Regions from separate parts of the Alkalihalobacterium sp. APHAB7 genome, predicted to be linked through region 1. Evidence: predicted binding sites of a transcription regulator. Region 1 holds the regulator's gene; the other holds the start of a gene.
The links. The regulator LexA, encoded in region 1, represses DNA repair genes until DNA is damaged. The targets are predictions, from matches to a motif close to CGAACATATGTTCG.

Region 1 (7,611 bases):
AGCGAAATAAAATAACAGTACATAGAAGGGGGACTTATAAATGAAGCAATCCGTTAACATTCAAGACCAATTCCTAAATCAACTACGCAAGGATAATATCGCAGTTACTGTTTTCTTGTTAAATGGTTTCCAGTTACGTGGATTAATTAAAGCGTTTGATAATTTCACAATTATCCTAGAGAGTGAAGGAAAACAGCAACTTGTTTATAAACATGCAATTTCTACTTTTGCTCCACAGCGTAATGTTCAAGTGAATATTGATCCAGAACAACAATCGTAACGATTGGAATTGGTGAGGGTTACTCGTGAGTGTTAAGACCTTGGGATACTAAGATGCATATCTTAGTAAAGGTATTGCGCACTTCGGAGTGACCCTCTTTTTCTTGTCTTCCTCTTTTCTAATTTCATTTGTTAAAAAATCTTAATAGGCATTTGTCACAAAAATTAGGCATTTGCGTATAGTATTGTAACCGATTGTAAACAGAGGGGTGAAACAATGAAAAATACAACAGTTACCCGCTCGAAAGGACAAATTAATGTTGTCCTGAACCGTGAAAATAAGCGAGATAAGGATAGTTTATATCGAATAGAACAACCTTTTGGAAATACATTGGCCCAAAAACATGAAGTACTAGAGCGTATGGAAAAAGAACTGTCTTCATTAGTTGGATTAAACGATGTAAAACGATTGTTAAAAGAAGTATATGCATGGCTTTACATCAATAATTGTCGGAAAGAAAATGGATTAAAAAGTTCAAAACAGTCCTTGCACATGATTTTTAAAGGAAATCCGGGAACGGGAAAGACGACAGTAGCTCGCCTGCTCGCCAAATTGTTTCATGAAATGGAAGTACTTTCAAAGGGGCATCTGATTGAAGTTGAGAGAGCTGATTTAGTAGGTGAATATATTGGACATACCGCGCAGAAGACGAGAGAAGTACTAAAGAAAGCGCTAGGCGGGGTCCTGTTTATAGATGAAGCATATTCATTGGCTCGCGGTGGAGAAAAAGATTTTGGAAAAGAGGCCATTGATACGTTGGTTAAAGCAATGGAAGATCAGCAACATGACTTTATTTTAATTTTAGCAGGATACGGTAGAGAAATGGATTATTTCCTATCCCTAAATCCTGGATTGCCATCGCGTTTCCCAATAACGATTCCTTTTGAAGATTATACAACCAATGAATTAATGGAAATTAGCGAAATCATGCTAGCAGAAAGAGAGTATCAGCTATCGAGGCAAGGCGAACAAAAAATTCGAGAGTATTTACGAAAAATTAAAGGAGAACAAGGAAAAACGTTTAGTAATGGCCGGTTTGTGAGAAACTTAATTGAGCAAGCAATTCGTACTCAAGCTGTTCGTCTTCTTGTTGAGGAAAAGTACGACAGGCAATCTCTATCTACTCTTCAAGCAGAGGACTTCGACTTTGAGAAGTCTAGAGTTCAACCGTTTTCTTGACATTTAGTGGACGTATGTGTAATATCTTCAAGACGGAATTAGATAATCAAAGGTTGTGAGTTCATAGTGCAAGAAGTTAGAAATGAATCAAAAGAACGCGTTATTTTAGCAGGTTGTCAAACGAAAGATAGAACTGACGACCACTTCTTATATTCTATGGAAGAGCTTAAATCATTAACGGCAACGGCTAATGGTGAAGTTGTTGCTACGATTGATCAAAAGAAAGTTTCAATTGATTCGGCGACCTATTTAGGGCGTGGAAAAATAGAAGAGCTTTCCTTACTAATAGAAGAGAAAGAACCAGATATAGTGATTTTTAATGATGAGTTATCTGCTGGTCAAATTCGAAATATATCTTCTGTTTTTGGAGATAGTGTACGTGTAATAGATCGTACGCAACTCATCTTAGATATATTCGCGCAACGAGCGCAATCAAGGGAGGGTAAGCTCCAAGTAGAGCTTGCCCAATTGAATTATCTTCTACCCCGTCTTATGGGACGAGGTTTAGCTTTATCTCGTTTAGGTGGTGGAATAGGAACGCGTGGTCCCGGGGAAACCCAGTTGGAAACCGATCGAAGGCATATCCGCCGACGTATGGACGAAATAAAACAGCAATTATCAACGATTGTTCAACATCGAAAACAGTATCGAGAGCGCCGAAAAGAAAACCAAGTGTTACAAATCGCCTTAGTAGGTTATACGAATGCAGGGAAATCTACGATTCTTAATCGTTTAACTGCGGCAGACACATTTGAACAAAATTTATTGTTTGCGACTTTAGATCCGACGACGAGAAAATTAAAGTTACCAAGTGGAATGAACGTTTTATTGTCCGATACGGTAGGGTTTATTCAAGACCTTCCAACGACATTAATTGCTGCCTTCCGTTCGACGTTAGAGGAAGTTCAAGAGGCAGATCTGATTTTACATATTATTGATGCCTCACATGAGAATTTTAGTGAACACGAGAAGACAGTTTTAAAGTTATTAGAGGATCTTGATGTAAATGAAATACCCATGTTAACCGTCTATAATAAAGCGGATCTAATTCTGGATAAAGATGATATTTTTGTTCATTCATCAGAACTGTTAATCTCAGCAAAAGATGAAAAGCACCTAAGAAAGCTACAAGATAAGATTGAAGAAATGCTCAAACAAGAAATGGTCTTTTATAAAGCAAAGGTTCATTCCGATCAAGGGAAATTGCTAGCTAGAATTAAAACGGAAACAATTCTTTTAAATCAAAGTTGGGATGAAGAAACAGAAACGTATGATTGTGAGGGGTTTGTTCATCCAAATCACTCACTGGCCCATCAATTAAACCAAACAGAGCGTTAAATAGTAGGGAGAATAGTATGTACGAACAGTTTTTATATGGACAACAATTACAACCAATAGTGGAACGAACAGAGCAGAAACTAACAGAACAATTTCGTGAAATTGAACGAGTAACAGAAACAAACCAGCTTCGAGTTTTACAAGCCTTTCAAAAATTTCAGGTCGGAGATTTTCATTTTACACCTTCGACTGGTTATGGTTATGACGATTCAGGAAGAGATACATTAGAGGCGATTTATGCTGATGTATTTGGGGCTGAAGCTGGGTTAGTCCGCCCGCAAATTATTTCAGGTACGCATGCGATCGCAACGGCATTATTTGGTGTCCTTCGTCCTGGAGATGAATTAGTTTATATTACAGGTAAACCATATGATACATTAGAAGAAGTGGTAGGTATTCGAGGAAACGGAAACGGTTCTTTAAGAGACTTTCAAGTGTCATATACTGCGATACCATTAACAGCTGAAGGAACAGTCGATTTTACAGCTGTACAACTAGCCATTACAGAAAAAACGAAAGTGATTGGAATCCAACGTTCTAAAGGTTATGATAACCGTCCTTCTTTCACAATTGATCAAATTGAAGAAATGATACGATTTGTAAAAGAAATAAAAAGTGATGTTATTGTTTTCGTGGATAATTGTTACGGTGAGTTTGTAGAATTGAAAGAACCGTGCCATGTCGGAGCCGACTTAATAGCTGGTTCTCTCATCAAAAATCCAGGTGGCGGTATAGTAAAAACAGGCGGCTATTTAGTAGGGAAAAAAGAGTTAGTAGAGTTAGCTTCCTATCGATTAGCAGCACCGGGTATTGGGGCGGAAGGCGGAGCCTCTTTATACAGCTTGCTTGAAATGTACCAAGGTTTCTTTTTAGCGCCTCATACCGTGGCACAGGCGTTGAAGGGTGCTCACTTTACAGCTGCATTTCTTGAAGAATTAGGAATGAATACACAGCCGGCGTGGCACCAAAAAAGAACGGACCTCATACAATCTGTACAATTTGATGACCGTGATATAATGGTTGCATTCTGTCAGGCGATCCAACAGGCATCACCCATTAATTCTCATGTTGTTCCACACCCAAGTCCAATGCCAGGTTATGAGGATGACGTCATTATGGCAGCTGGGACCTTTATCCAGGGAGCAAGTATCGAGCTGTCAGCAGATGGTCCTTTGCGTCCACCTTATGTTGCTTATGTACAAGGGGGATTAACCTATTCGCATGTAAAAATTGCAGTTGTAAAGGCAGTAAATCATCTTATAGAAAAAAAACATTTGATACTTTAAAGGTAAAGCACTCAGAGGAGTGCTTTTTTTTCTGGAATATAAAAAAAGCAGTGTTAACTATACTGTTGATCTCCGTTGATTTAAAGCTCATCGTGAAAAGATGCTAAAGTTAGAAAAAGATCGAATAGAGTAATAATTTGAAAAAAATCGATGTTAACTTTCCTTACATCTATTGACACGATAGCTAACATCTATTATTCTAATAATAAGTTCTAGAGAAGGAGGTTGGGTTATGAGCGATCAAATTCGTCGTAATATGCCACTGTTTCCAATAAGTATTGTAAAACAGTTAACAGACTTATCAGCAAGACAGATTCGTTATTATGAAGAACATGAACTAATTCATCCAGTGAGAACAAATGGTAATCAACGTTTATTTTCATTCAATGATGTGGATAAGCTCTTAGAAATTAAGACATTAATCGAACAGGGTATTAACATTTCGGGAATTAAGAGAATCCTTGAGTTAAATGAAAAAGCGACTGAAATGACGACATTAGCTCAAGGAGAACCAGCTGAAATCTCTGATAAAGAACTGCGTAAACATTTGAAGAATGAACTGATAATGGCAGGTCGAAACGGGAAGGCTTCTATTATACAAGGGCAGTTATCTCGCTTCTTCCACTAAGATCAATTCTTTTAATATATTCTTGAAAGGGGAATACATAATATGGCTAAGTATACTAAAGAAGATATTCTAAAAGCAGCAAAAGAAGAAAATGTACGCTTTATTCGTTTACAATTTACTGATTTAATGGGGATTATTAAAAACGTAGAAATTCCTGTAAATCAACTTCCAAAAGCGTTAAGCAACCAAATGATGTTTGATGGATCATCAATCGAGGGGTTTGTTCGTATTGAAGAGTCTGATATGTATTTATATCCTGATCTTGATACTTGGGTAATCTTCCCTTGGACTTCAGAAAAAGGTAAAGTAGCACGTTTAATTTGTGATGTTTATCAACCAGGTAAGCCAGGTGAGGCACCAACTCCATTTGCAGGAGACCCTCGTGGTATTTTAAAACGTGTATTAAAAGAAGCAGAAGAGTTAGGTTATACATCATTTAACATCGGACCTGAACCAGAGTTCTTCCTTTTCAAAAATGATGAAAAAGGTGAGCCAACATTAGAATTAAATGATAAAGGTGGATATTTCGATTTAGCTCCTACAGACTTAGGAGAGAATTGCCGTCGCGATATCGTACTTGAGTTAGAAGAAATGGGCTTTGAAATTGAAGCATCTCACCATGAAGTAGCTCCAGGACAACACGAAATTGATTTCAAATATGCTGATGCAATTAAAGCGTGTGATGATATCCAAACATTTAAGCTTGTTGTAAAAACAATTGCTCGTAAGCATGGGTTACATGCGACGTTTATGCCAAAACCATTATTTGGTGTGAACGGATCAGGTATGCATTGTAACATGTCTTTATTTACTGCTGAAGGAAATGCTTTCTACGACGAGTCGACAGATTCTCAATTAAGTGAAACAGCTATGCAATTCCTAGCAGGTATATTAGATCATGCTGAAGGATTTACGGCTATTACAAATCCGCTTGTAAACTCATATAAGCGTTTAGTTCCAGGTTACGAAGCACCAGTATATGTTGCATGGTCAATGCGCAACCGTAGTCCATTAATCCGTATTCCAAACTCTCGTGGTTTAAGTACTCGTGTAGAAGTTCGTTCTCCAGACCCGGCGGCGAACCCTTACTTAGCAATGGCTGTTATGCTGGCTGCTGGACTTGATGGAATCAAGCGTAAGCTTACTCCACCAAAAGCAACTGACCGTAACATCTACATCATGAGTAAAGAAGAGCGTGAGGAAGAAGGAATTAAAGATCTTCCAGCCACTTTAAAAGAAGCAATGGATAAATTAGCTCAAGATGAAGTGTTAATCAAAGCTTTAGGTGAGCATGCGGTTGAGCACTTTATTGAAGCTAAAGAAATCGAGTGGGATATGTTCCGCACACAAGTTCACCCTTGGGAGCGCGAACAGTACCTATCATCATATTAAAACTTTCAACCCTTGGAGCTATATGCCTCAAGGGTTTTTTACCTTTGTAGAAAAGTTGCCGAAAAATTACCAACAAAAAAATAAAAATAAAGAAAAAATTTATTATTTGGTTTTATAAGAAAGTCATCATTGACACCAATGTAGAATTAATTTACCAAGTATGTACATATAAATATATAGAGCACAAAAAAATACCCCAGCATATGGGGGTACTTTTTAATGGATGGTTCGAAATACACCAATTACTTTTCCAAGGATCGTACAGTTTTTAAGAATAATCGGCTCCATCGTAGAATTTTCAGGTTGAAGACGTATATAGTCTTTTTCACGGAAGAAACGCTTAACTGTCGCTTCATCTTCTTCAGTCATAGCGACTATAATGTCACCATTGTTTGCTGTTTGCTGTTGACGAACGATAACCATATCCCCATCAAAAATCCCTGCTTCTATCATACTATCTCCATCAATGATAAGAACATAGACAGAATCGTTTGAGACTAATCGCTCAGGTAAAGGAATATATTCTTCCACGTTTTCGATCGCTGTAATAGGTTGTCCAGCTGTAACTTTTCCGATGACAGGGACAAAAGAGGTTCTTGTATCTATTCCCGGCTCAGCTTCAACTTGATCTTGGTCAATAACTTCAATTGCTCTTGGTTTTGTAGGGTCACGGCGAATAAGTCCTTTTTTTTCGAGGCGAGACAGATGACCGTGTACAGTAGAACTTGACGCTAGTCCTACAGCTTCGCCAATCTCTCGGACTGAAGGTGGATAACCTTTTTTTCGAACTTCAGTTTTGATATAATCTAAGATTTCTTGTTGTCTTTTTGACACTTTTGTCATCACTGACACCTCATTTATCCAATTAATCTTAAATAAAGTATATCATGTCAAAAAAAAGGATGCAAACATAAGTTCTAATTTTCTGTTGACACGAATAGGTGTTCTCATTTACAATAATAGACAAGAACATACATTCTTATGAGGTGATTTTGATGAAACTAGTAAATTTAAGTCGACAAGAGATATCTCTAGTAATCATATTTGTACTGTCTATCGTATTTTTTGCATTTATGTCAGTAGCTGGTGCTGAAAAACAAGGGTTAGCAGAGCCGGTTGAAGTAGTTGTTAAAGAGGGAGATACATTATGGGGGTTTGCTACTAGGTATGACCATCCATTTTCAATAGATGAGTTTATACAATGGGTGATCCAAATGAATGAGATGCAAGAGTCTAATTTAATTGCAGGACAAACATTAGTTATTCCAGTAGAAACAAACAGTAGGTGAATATATGGTAAAGGCAGTTATTTATTGTCGGGTAAGTACGAATAACGATGAACAAACATCATCTTTGAACAGACAAGTTGAGGAGTTGATGGATCTAGCCAATCGTCTTCAGTTTGAAGTGGTTCAAGTAGTAAAGGAACGATTAAGTGGCTATGAAACTGATAGAGAAGGGATCATTGAAGTATTAGAATTACTTAAAAACGGTGTAGACGTATTGCT
Region 2 (7,611 bases), on a different contig from region 1:
TCGACCTGCATGAAAAAATGGTAAGTAAAGCAAAAGAAAAAGCGAATGCAAAGGAGATTGATATTCGCTTAATAATCCAGGATTGTACAAAGCTAGATCTTGATATAAAAAGTTCATTTGTATTTATGGTAGGCAACTCGTTTCAACACTTTTTATCCAATCAAGCACAAGATGATTTACTTTCTTCAGTATATCGGCACCTGAAAAAAGGTGGTATATTTCTGTTTGGAACAAGGTTTCCTTCAAAAGAAGAATTAATGCAACCTGAAGAAGAGGAATACTGGCGGTCTTATCATGACGCTGCAGGTCAAAAGATCGATGTTTACACAGTCAGTCAATATGATGAATTAGCCCAAATTCAAACGTACAAGACCATTAGACGAAGTAAGGAGAACGATGAGATCACTCATATTCAGCTTCGCTATGTCTACCCTAAGGAAATGGAACGACTATTAGCATTTCATGGCTTTACAATTCTCCATCAGTATGGAAAATGGGATAAAACACCGTTAACCAAAGAGAGTCATTCGATGATTTATATTTGTAAAAAAGAAAAAGACGATTGAGGTAATTTTTGGGGGTTCTGATTTATCAATAGAAGTTTTGTTGAATGATGCAGGACGGTACTAAACAAATAAATAGCCTTCAAAATCATAAGATAGATGATTTTGAAGGCATTTTTTTACTTCGACTCTGTAAAAATTTGACCCATTTCTTTTGCTCTTGCAGAAGATCGTTTAATTCCAGCAACGACAGCATCTTGGAATTGGTATGAGGCAAGCACATTTAAGGCAGCTTCTGTTGCTCCATTTGGACTCATCACTTCTTTATAAAGCTGTGCAGACGTCTTTGAAGTAGACTCAAGACGCTTTAAAGAGCCTTTTAATGTTTGAATGATAGCTTCTTTTGCTTCTTCCTCTTCTAATCCAAGGTCTTTTGCTGCTTTTTCCATCGCTTCAACAAAATAGTAGATATAGGCTGGACCACTTCCAGCAACTCCTGTAAAGCCGTCTTGTTTGTCTTCAGGAATAATGTGAACGGTCCCGATGGCTTTAAACAATTGAGCAGAAAGGTTTGTGTCTTCTTCTGATGCAAATTTTCCAGCAGATAGAGCGGTAGCTGATTCGCCTACTTTCGCTGAAGTATTAGGCATGGAACGAATAACAGGTGCCTCCATCCCAAGTAGTTCTTCAAGGTAATGAGTCGTCACTCCAGCTAAAACCGAAATGAAGATTTGTTCTTTTCGAATGAATGGCTTAATCAGTTCAATTCCATCAATAACGTTAGATGGTTTCATTGCTAGTACAACAATATCCGCTTGAGACAGTGCTTCCTCTTTATTAGTAGTCGTTTGGATGCCATACGTACTCTTTAAGCTTTCTAGGCGAGCAATATCTTTTCGATTTGTTGCAATAATTTGTTCTGGTTTTAATAACTCTTTATTAATCAGTCCAGCAAAAATGGCTTCAGCCATTGAACCGGCTCCTACGAATGTTACAGTTTTATCTTTTAACATTACTTACCACCTGCCCTTTACTTAATTTGTCCAGTGCCGCGAACGACATATTTCGTTGATGTTAATGCAGGGAGTCCCATTGGACCACGAGCATGAAGCTTTTGTGTGCTAATCCCTATTTCCGCACCAAAGCCAAATTCAAAACCGTCAGTGAAACGAGTGGACGCATTATGGTATACAGCAGCTGCATCGACGTAATTTAAGAATTTGCTGACACTTTCAGCATCATCAGAAATAATGGCTTCAGAATGCTTTGTTCCATATGTTTGAATATGTTCAATCGCTTCCTCTACACTATCAATTACTCGAAGTGCCACAGTCAAATCAAGATATTCTGTGCCCCAATCTTCTTCAGTAGCAGCCATTAAGCTAGTATCGACCTGGCACGCTTTTTCATTTGCGCGAATTTCAACGTTCTTTTCTTTTAGCTGGGCTAAAAGATCTTGTAAGTGATTTTTTGCCCAATCTTTATGAACGAGGATCGTTTCCGCCGCATTACATACAGAAGGGCGTTGAGTTTTCGCATTAACCGCAATTGAAATGGCCATTTCCTTATTGGCTGTTTCGTCAATATAAACATGGCAGTTTCCAACACCTGTTTCTAGCACTGGAACCGAAGCGTTTTTAACCACGGATTGTATAAGGTTAGCACCACCGCGGGGAATAAGCACGTCTAAGTATTCATTCAGTTTAAACATCTCTGAAGCTGTTTGGCGACTTGTATCTTCAAGAAGTTGAACCGTTTCAATTGGTAATTGACTTTTTTCTAGTCCGCGATGAATGATTCGAACAATTGCTTTATTTGAAAAAATGGCGGTTGAGCTTCCACGTAAAATAACAGCATTTCCTGCTTTTAAACATAACCCAGAGGCATCAACGGTTACATTGGGTCTTGCTTCATAAATCATCCCTATCACACCGAGAGGTACTCTTACTTTTTTGATTTGTAATCCATTTGGACGATCCCATTCTTCAAGGACTTCACCAATCGGATCAGCAAGGTTTGCAACTTGCTTTAAACCGTCTGCCATATCTTTGATCCGTTCACTCGTCAGCTTTAGTCGGTCAATCAGTGATTCGGTAAGACCATTTTCTCTGCCAGCTAAAATATCTTTTTCGTTTTCTGTAAGGATGAAGTCTGTTTCTTCAATCAGTTGACCTGCTATAAGTAGTAATGCTTCATTTTTTTGTTCTGTCGTTAATACAGCTAGATCTGCTGTAATTTCTTTTGCTTTTTTTGCTTTTTGAATGAGTTCACTCATTTGATCATCTTCTCCTTTATCGTTACCCATAAATTTCTGTGAATGACCTCTGATCGTTCTTTATTTGTCTGTTTTTTTGCTTCTTCACTTGAGAATCCTTTAATTAATTCCAGTTCACTCGATGAATAGCTGACTTGACCTTTTCCAATTAATTCACCTTTTTGGTTAATGACTTCAATTACATCGCCAGTCGAGAAGTTACCTTCCACTGCGGTAATGCCAGCAGGGAGTAGACTTTTTCCTTTGTGAATGACTGCTGTTTCAGCCCCAGGATCAATCGTGATTTTACCTGCAATTTCAGAATGAATTCCGATCCACTGTTTTTTACTTTTCATCATGTGGTGATCGGTATAGCCAATATAAGTGCCATCACCTTTTCCAGAAATAATATCGACAAGCTTATCTGATCCTGACCCTAAGCCTATAAATACTTTAACACCAACGGAAAGGGCCGTTTTGGCTGCTTCGATTTTTGAACGCATACCTCCTGTACCAACACTTGAGCCAGCACCTCCAGCAGCTTCGAGCAACTCTTCGGTTACTTCTGGTAAGAATGAAAACTTTTTTGCGTTCGGATTGGTCTTCGGGTTGTCATCGTATAATCCGTTAATATCAGTAAGAATAATTAGTGTATTCGCATGAATAAGTCCGCTAACTAACGCGGATAGCATGTCGTTATCGCCAAACGTAAGCTCCTCAAGAGAAATGGAGTCATTTTCATTTATGATGGGGATGACGTCACGTTTGGTCAGTTCGGATAAAGTAGAATAAGCATTGTTGTATTGTTCTTGATTTGAAAAGTTATGTCTCGTAAGTAGCATTTGCGCTGTAACAATGTTATGTTTTTTGAATTCTTCGGTGTATGCTTGCATTAATAAACCTTGCCCAACTGCAGCAGCAGCTTGCTTACCAGCAATGGTTACGGGACGAGTTGGGTAGCCAAGATGTGTAAATCCGGCAGCCACGGCACCGGAAGAGATGAGAATTACATCGTGACCTTGTTGTTTCAACTTTGCTATAGCCGCAGTATGTTCAGAAATTTTATTAATGGATAGCCCACCGTTATTATTCGTTAACGAACTACTACCGATTTTTACGACAATTCGTTGTTTCGTCATCGTCATCCCTCTTTTTATTTGTAGAGTCAATGTAAAGTGATAAAATAGACAAGAAAAGCGAAAGCGCTCGGGTAGCGACGTATGGACTGGAGCCTCTCCGAAAGAGATAAAGGAGCTGATGTTGACTTATCGTAAGGAGGAGGGCGAAGTCTCACTAGTCGCTGAGCGCTGCAGCTAGACAAGAAAAGCGAAAGCGCTCGGGTAGCGATAGAAGAAAAAATCCCAAGAAACTAAAAAACTCTTCTGTCCTAATAAAATAAAAGGACGGAAGAGTTGGATCCGCGGTACCACCTTTGTTGGCAAGCTGATAAGCAAGCCCTCTCGGAACCGTTAACGCCGGCGACGGTCAGGTTTGCCTGACAGCTCAAGGGCAGGTTCAACAGTTTCAGTGGTGGCACACCTTTCAGCCGGTGGGTGTTGCTCTCTGGACACATGTTACTGTTTACTATTCCTATCAACGCTCATTATACTTTGGAGACTATTATAAGTCGATCTTGCCATTCCGTCAAGGTGTGACTGATTGTTTTTCTGAATAACTATACAGATAGGCTAATTAATTAGGAGGAAAAGATGACAACGAAACAGCTTCTACATAAAAAAATTGTAATAACAGGTGCTTCTAGTGGGATTGGGAAAGAGCTCGCTTTTCACGTTGCTGAAATGGGAGCAACACCAATTTTACTAGCTAGATCTATTGATAAATTAGAAATGATTAAACAGGAAATCAAGAAAAAATATGCTATACAAGCGTATTATTATCCATTAGATGTTACATCATTCGAAAGTGTGCAAAAGACGGTTGAAAAAGTGGTTGCTAACCATGATACGGTAGATGTTCTTATCAACAATGCTGGAATTGGTTATTTTGATGCTTTTAACGAGGCTGATTTCCATCAAGTTGAAGAGATGTTTCATGTGAATGTTTTAGGGCTGATGGCTTGTACAAAAGCGGTTCTGCCCTACTTCTTAGAAGAACAGGAAGGGCACATCATTAACATTGGTTCACAAGCAGGTAAGATTGCTACACCAAAATCAAGTGTTTATTCAGCAACCAAGCACGCGGTAAGAGGGTTTACAAATGCACTGCGAATGGAATTACACGATACGAATATTTATGTAAGTCTTGTTAATCCAGGACCTATTCGAACAGCCTTTTTTGATCAAGCAGACAAAACCGGTACGTATAAAAAGAATGTGGAAAAGATGATGTTAGCCCCAGAAGTTGTAGCGAGACGTATTGTGGAATTGATAATTAAGCCGAAGCGAGAGCTAAATTTACCATGGTGGATGGATGTAGGTTCATCGTTGTATCAACTGTTTCCGCGTCTCGTTGAAAAGATCGGTGGCAAAAAGTTTTATCAAAAGTAATTAACCGTTAAATAATCATAAAAGGTAGAAACTTTAACAGTTTCTACCTTCGCTTTTACCATCTTCTACGAATTAGTCTTTCAAATACTCGCTTTAGTCTAATGTTCCAAGGCTCGTGCTCCTCACCAACTGGATGAACAAGAGCTGTTTTCATATTTAGGCGCTTGCCACACCAAACATCGGTAAATAGCTGATCTCCAAGAAATACACTCGTTTCCTTTTGAGCACCCATTTTCTGCATATAGCGTTCAATCTTCCGTATCCCCGGTTTTCCACTGCGTCCTAAGCCGTGTATTCCTAGAGGCTCTGAAAAGCGATCAACACGACCTTGGCTATTGTTTGAAATGATCGCAAGTTCGACTCCATTTTCTTTTAACATGTTGACCCATTCTTCTACATCTTCTCCACCGGGTTGGTGGTGAATGGCAAGTGTGCTATCTAAGTCCGATAAAATTGTTTTTATATTATTCGTTTTTAGCCATTCTGCTGTAATTTCAGTAAAATGTTTTAACTCAAAATCAGGTTGAAAATATTTCATTGACTACAAATCTCCTATACATTCGTCTTTATAGTAATTTTCCCTTTTTTTTTAATTAAATGCAACTTTCAAGGGTAACTTTGTTATTTTAGTATTATTCCAATGAAGATAGAGCACTGAAAGTATTTAGTACTCATTTTTTTATTACTTTTAATCCACTAATCGTTTGTAAATATTTTCTATTTGAAAAACGAACGTATATTCGGTTATAATTAAGAATAAAATACGAACACAAGTTCCTTTTTGGGGGGGTTCATTTGGTTCCGCAACCATTGTATGAAACGATTGAAAAGCGCAGTATTCTTTGTGTCGATATGAAAAGTTTTTATGCCAGTTGTTCAGCCTTAGCGCTAGGGCTTGATCCATTAGAGTGTTATTTAGCTGTTGTTGCTGATACGGAAAGGTCCGGAAGTGTTGTACTTGCGGCGACACCTAAATTAAAAAAAGACTTTGGAATTAAAACGGGAAGTCGGTTATTTGAAATTCCGGATGATCCTCGCATCCAGCTTGTTAATGCGCAAATGGCGATGTATCTAGATACGTCAGTGGAACTTACAAAATTTTTTACTCGCTATGTCCCATTTGAAGCCATTCACGTTTATAGTGTGGATGAAAGTTTCCTTCAAGTAGATGGTACCGAACGTCTTTGGGGATCACCTTTGCAATTAGCGCAGCGTATTCGTCAAGACATGTTAAGAGACTTTGGCTTAACATGTGCGATCGGGATTGGTCCGAATATGCTTATGTCCAAACTCTGTCTAGATATTCAAGCCAAAAAGACGGGGGTAGCCCAGTGGGATTTTGAGGATCTACAAAATGAGTTATGGCCCTTACCGTTGCGCGAGATGTGGGGTATCGGTTCGCGGTTAGAAAAACGCTTAAATCGTCTAGGGATTCGAACCGTAGGACAGCTTGCTCAATATGACGTGACAAGATTAGAGAAAGCGTTTGGCGTTATGGGAAATCAAATGTATTACCACGCATGGGGGATTGATTTGTCAGAGCTCGGCGCACCGATTATGCAGGGGCAGATTAGTTTTGCCAAAGGACAAATTTTACTTCGTGATTATAAAGAAAGAGAAGATATTAAATGTGTCATTTTAGAGATGTGTGAGGAAGTAATGAGACGAGCTCGAAATGCTGGGAAGGCAGGACGCACCGTAAGTTTAGGTCTTGGCTACAGTAAGGAAGAGTATGGAGGTGGCTTTTACCGTTCAGTTAGCCTTGATGAACCGACCAACCTGACCATGGATATTTATGAAGCCTGTCTTCATTTAATGAAGAAGCATTATCGGGGAGAAACGGTAAGGCAAATTACAATTGCGCTATCGAATGTTTGTGATGATGCTCATGTTCAGCTCAGTTTGCTGGATCCAGCGAAACCACGGAAAAAGGAATTAGGTTATGCGATGGATGCCATTCGAAATAAATATGGATCAGATGCCTTATTACGAGCTGTTTCTTACACGGAAGCGGGTACAGCTAAATACCGTTGTACGCTTCTTGGCGGTCATAAAGCGTAGAGGAGATGAAATAAATGATTAAAGATCGTGGAAATATAAAGTGGACAGCGATGATGCTTCCAGAACATGTAGGTTTACTTCGTGAGTTAAAAAAGGAGCTGACTTATCAAAAAAAGCCTCAACTCGATGAGCAACAGCTGTTAGAAATGAATGAACAGATTTGTGAAGGGATGGCAAATAACGCATCACTTATTTTTACTTACTATGAAAACTATGACTACCATTGTATGGTTGGTACGGTTCATCATTTTAATGAACAAGAAAGAAAACTGCACCTGATTGATCA

Region 2: the regulator LexA is predicted to act here: its motif matches at 5,994-6,007, upstream of ACNSTQ_RS09685 (DNA polymerase thumb domain-containing protein).

The regions. Positions count from the first base shown of each region.
Region 1 is NZ_JBLWFS010000003.1:282,902-290,512, forward strand. Features, by position in the region: gene miaA (tRNA (adenosine(37)-N6)-dimethylallyltransferase MiaA) at 1-15, shown strand, start outside; gene hfq (RNA chaperone Hfq) at 41-280, shown strand; gene spoVK (stage V sporulation protein K) at 497-1,459, shown strand; gene hflX (GTPase HflX) at 1,526-2,797, shown strand; gene ACNSTQ_RS05450 (aminotransferase class I/II-fold pyridoxal phosphate-dependent enzyme) at 2,815-4,083, shown strand; gene ACNSTQ_RS05455 (MerR family transcriptional regulator) at 4,316-4,711, shown strand; gene glnA (type I glutamate--ammonia ligase) at 4,754-6,103, shown strand; gene lexA (transcriptional repressor LexA) at 6,320-6,946, opposite strand; gene ACNSTQ_RS05470 (LysM peptidoglycan-binding domain-containing protein) at 7,099-7,392, shown strand; gene ACNSTQ_RS05475 (recombinase family protein) at 7,397-7,611, shown strand, end outside.
Region 2 is NZ_JBLWFS010000007.1:138,201-145,811, forward strand. Features, by position in the region: gene ACNSTQ_RS09655 (class I SAM-dependent methyltransferase) at 1-566, shown strand, start outside; gene proC (pyrroline-5-carboxylate reductase) at 683-1,516, opposite strand; gene ACNSTQ_RS09665 (glutamate-5-semialdehyde dehydrogenase) at 1,534-2,778, opposite strand; gene proB (glutamate 5-kinase) at 2,775-3,896, opposite strand; gene ACNSTQ_RS09675 (SDR family NAD(P)-dependent oxidoreductase) at 4,467-5,264, shown strand; gene ACNSTQ_RS09680 (YqeG family HAD IIIA-type phosphatase) at 5,320-5,802, opposite strand; gene ACNSTQ_RS09685 (DNA polymerase thumb domain-containing protein) at 6,117-7,325, shown strand; gene ACNSTQ_RS09690 (YolD-like family protein) at 7,340-7,611, shown strand, end outside.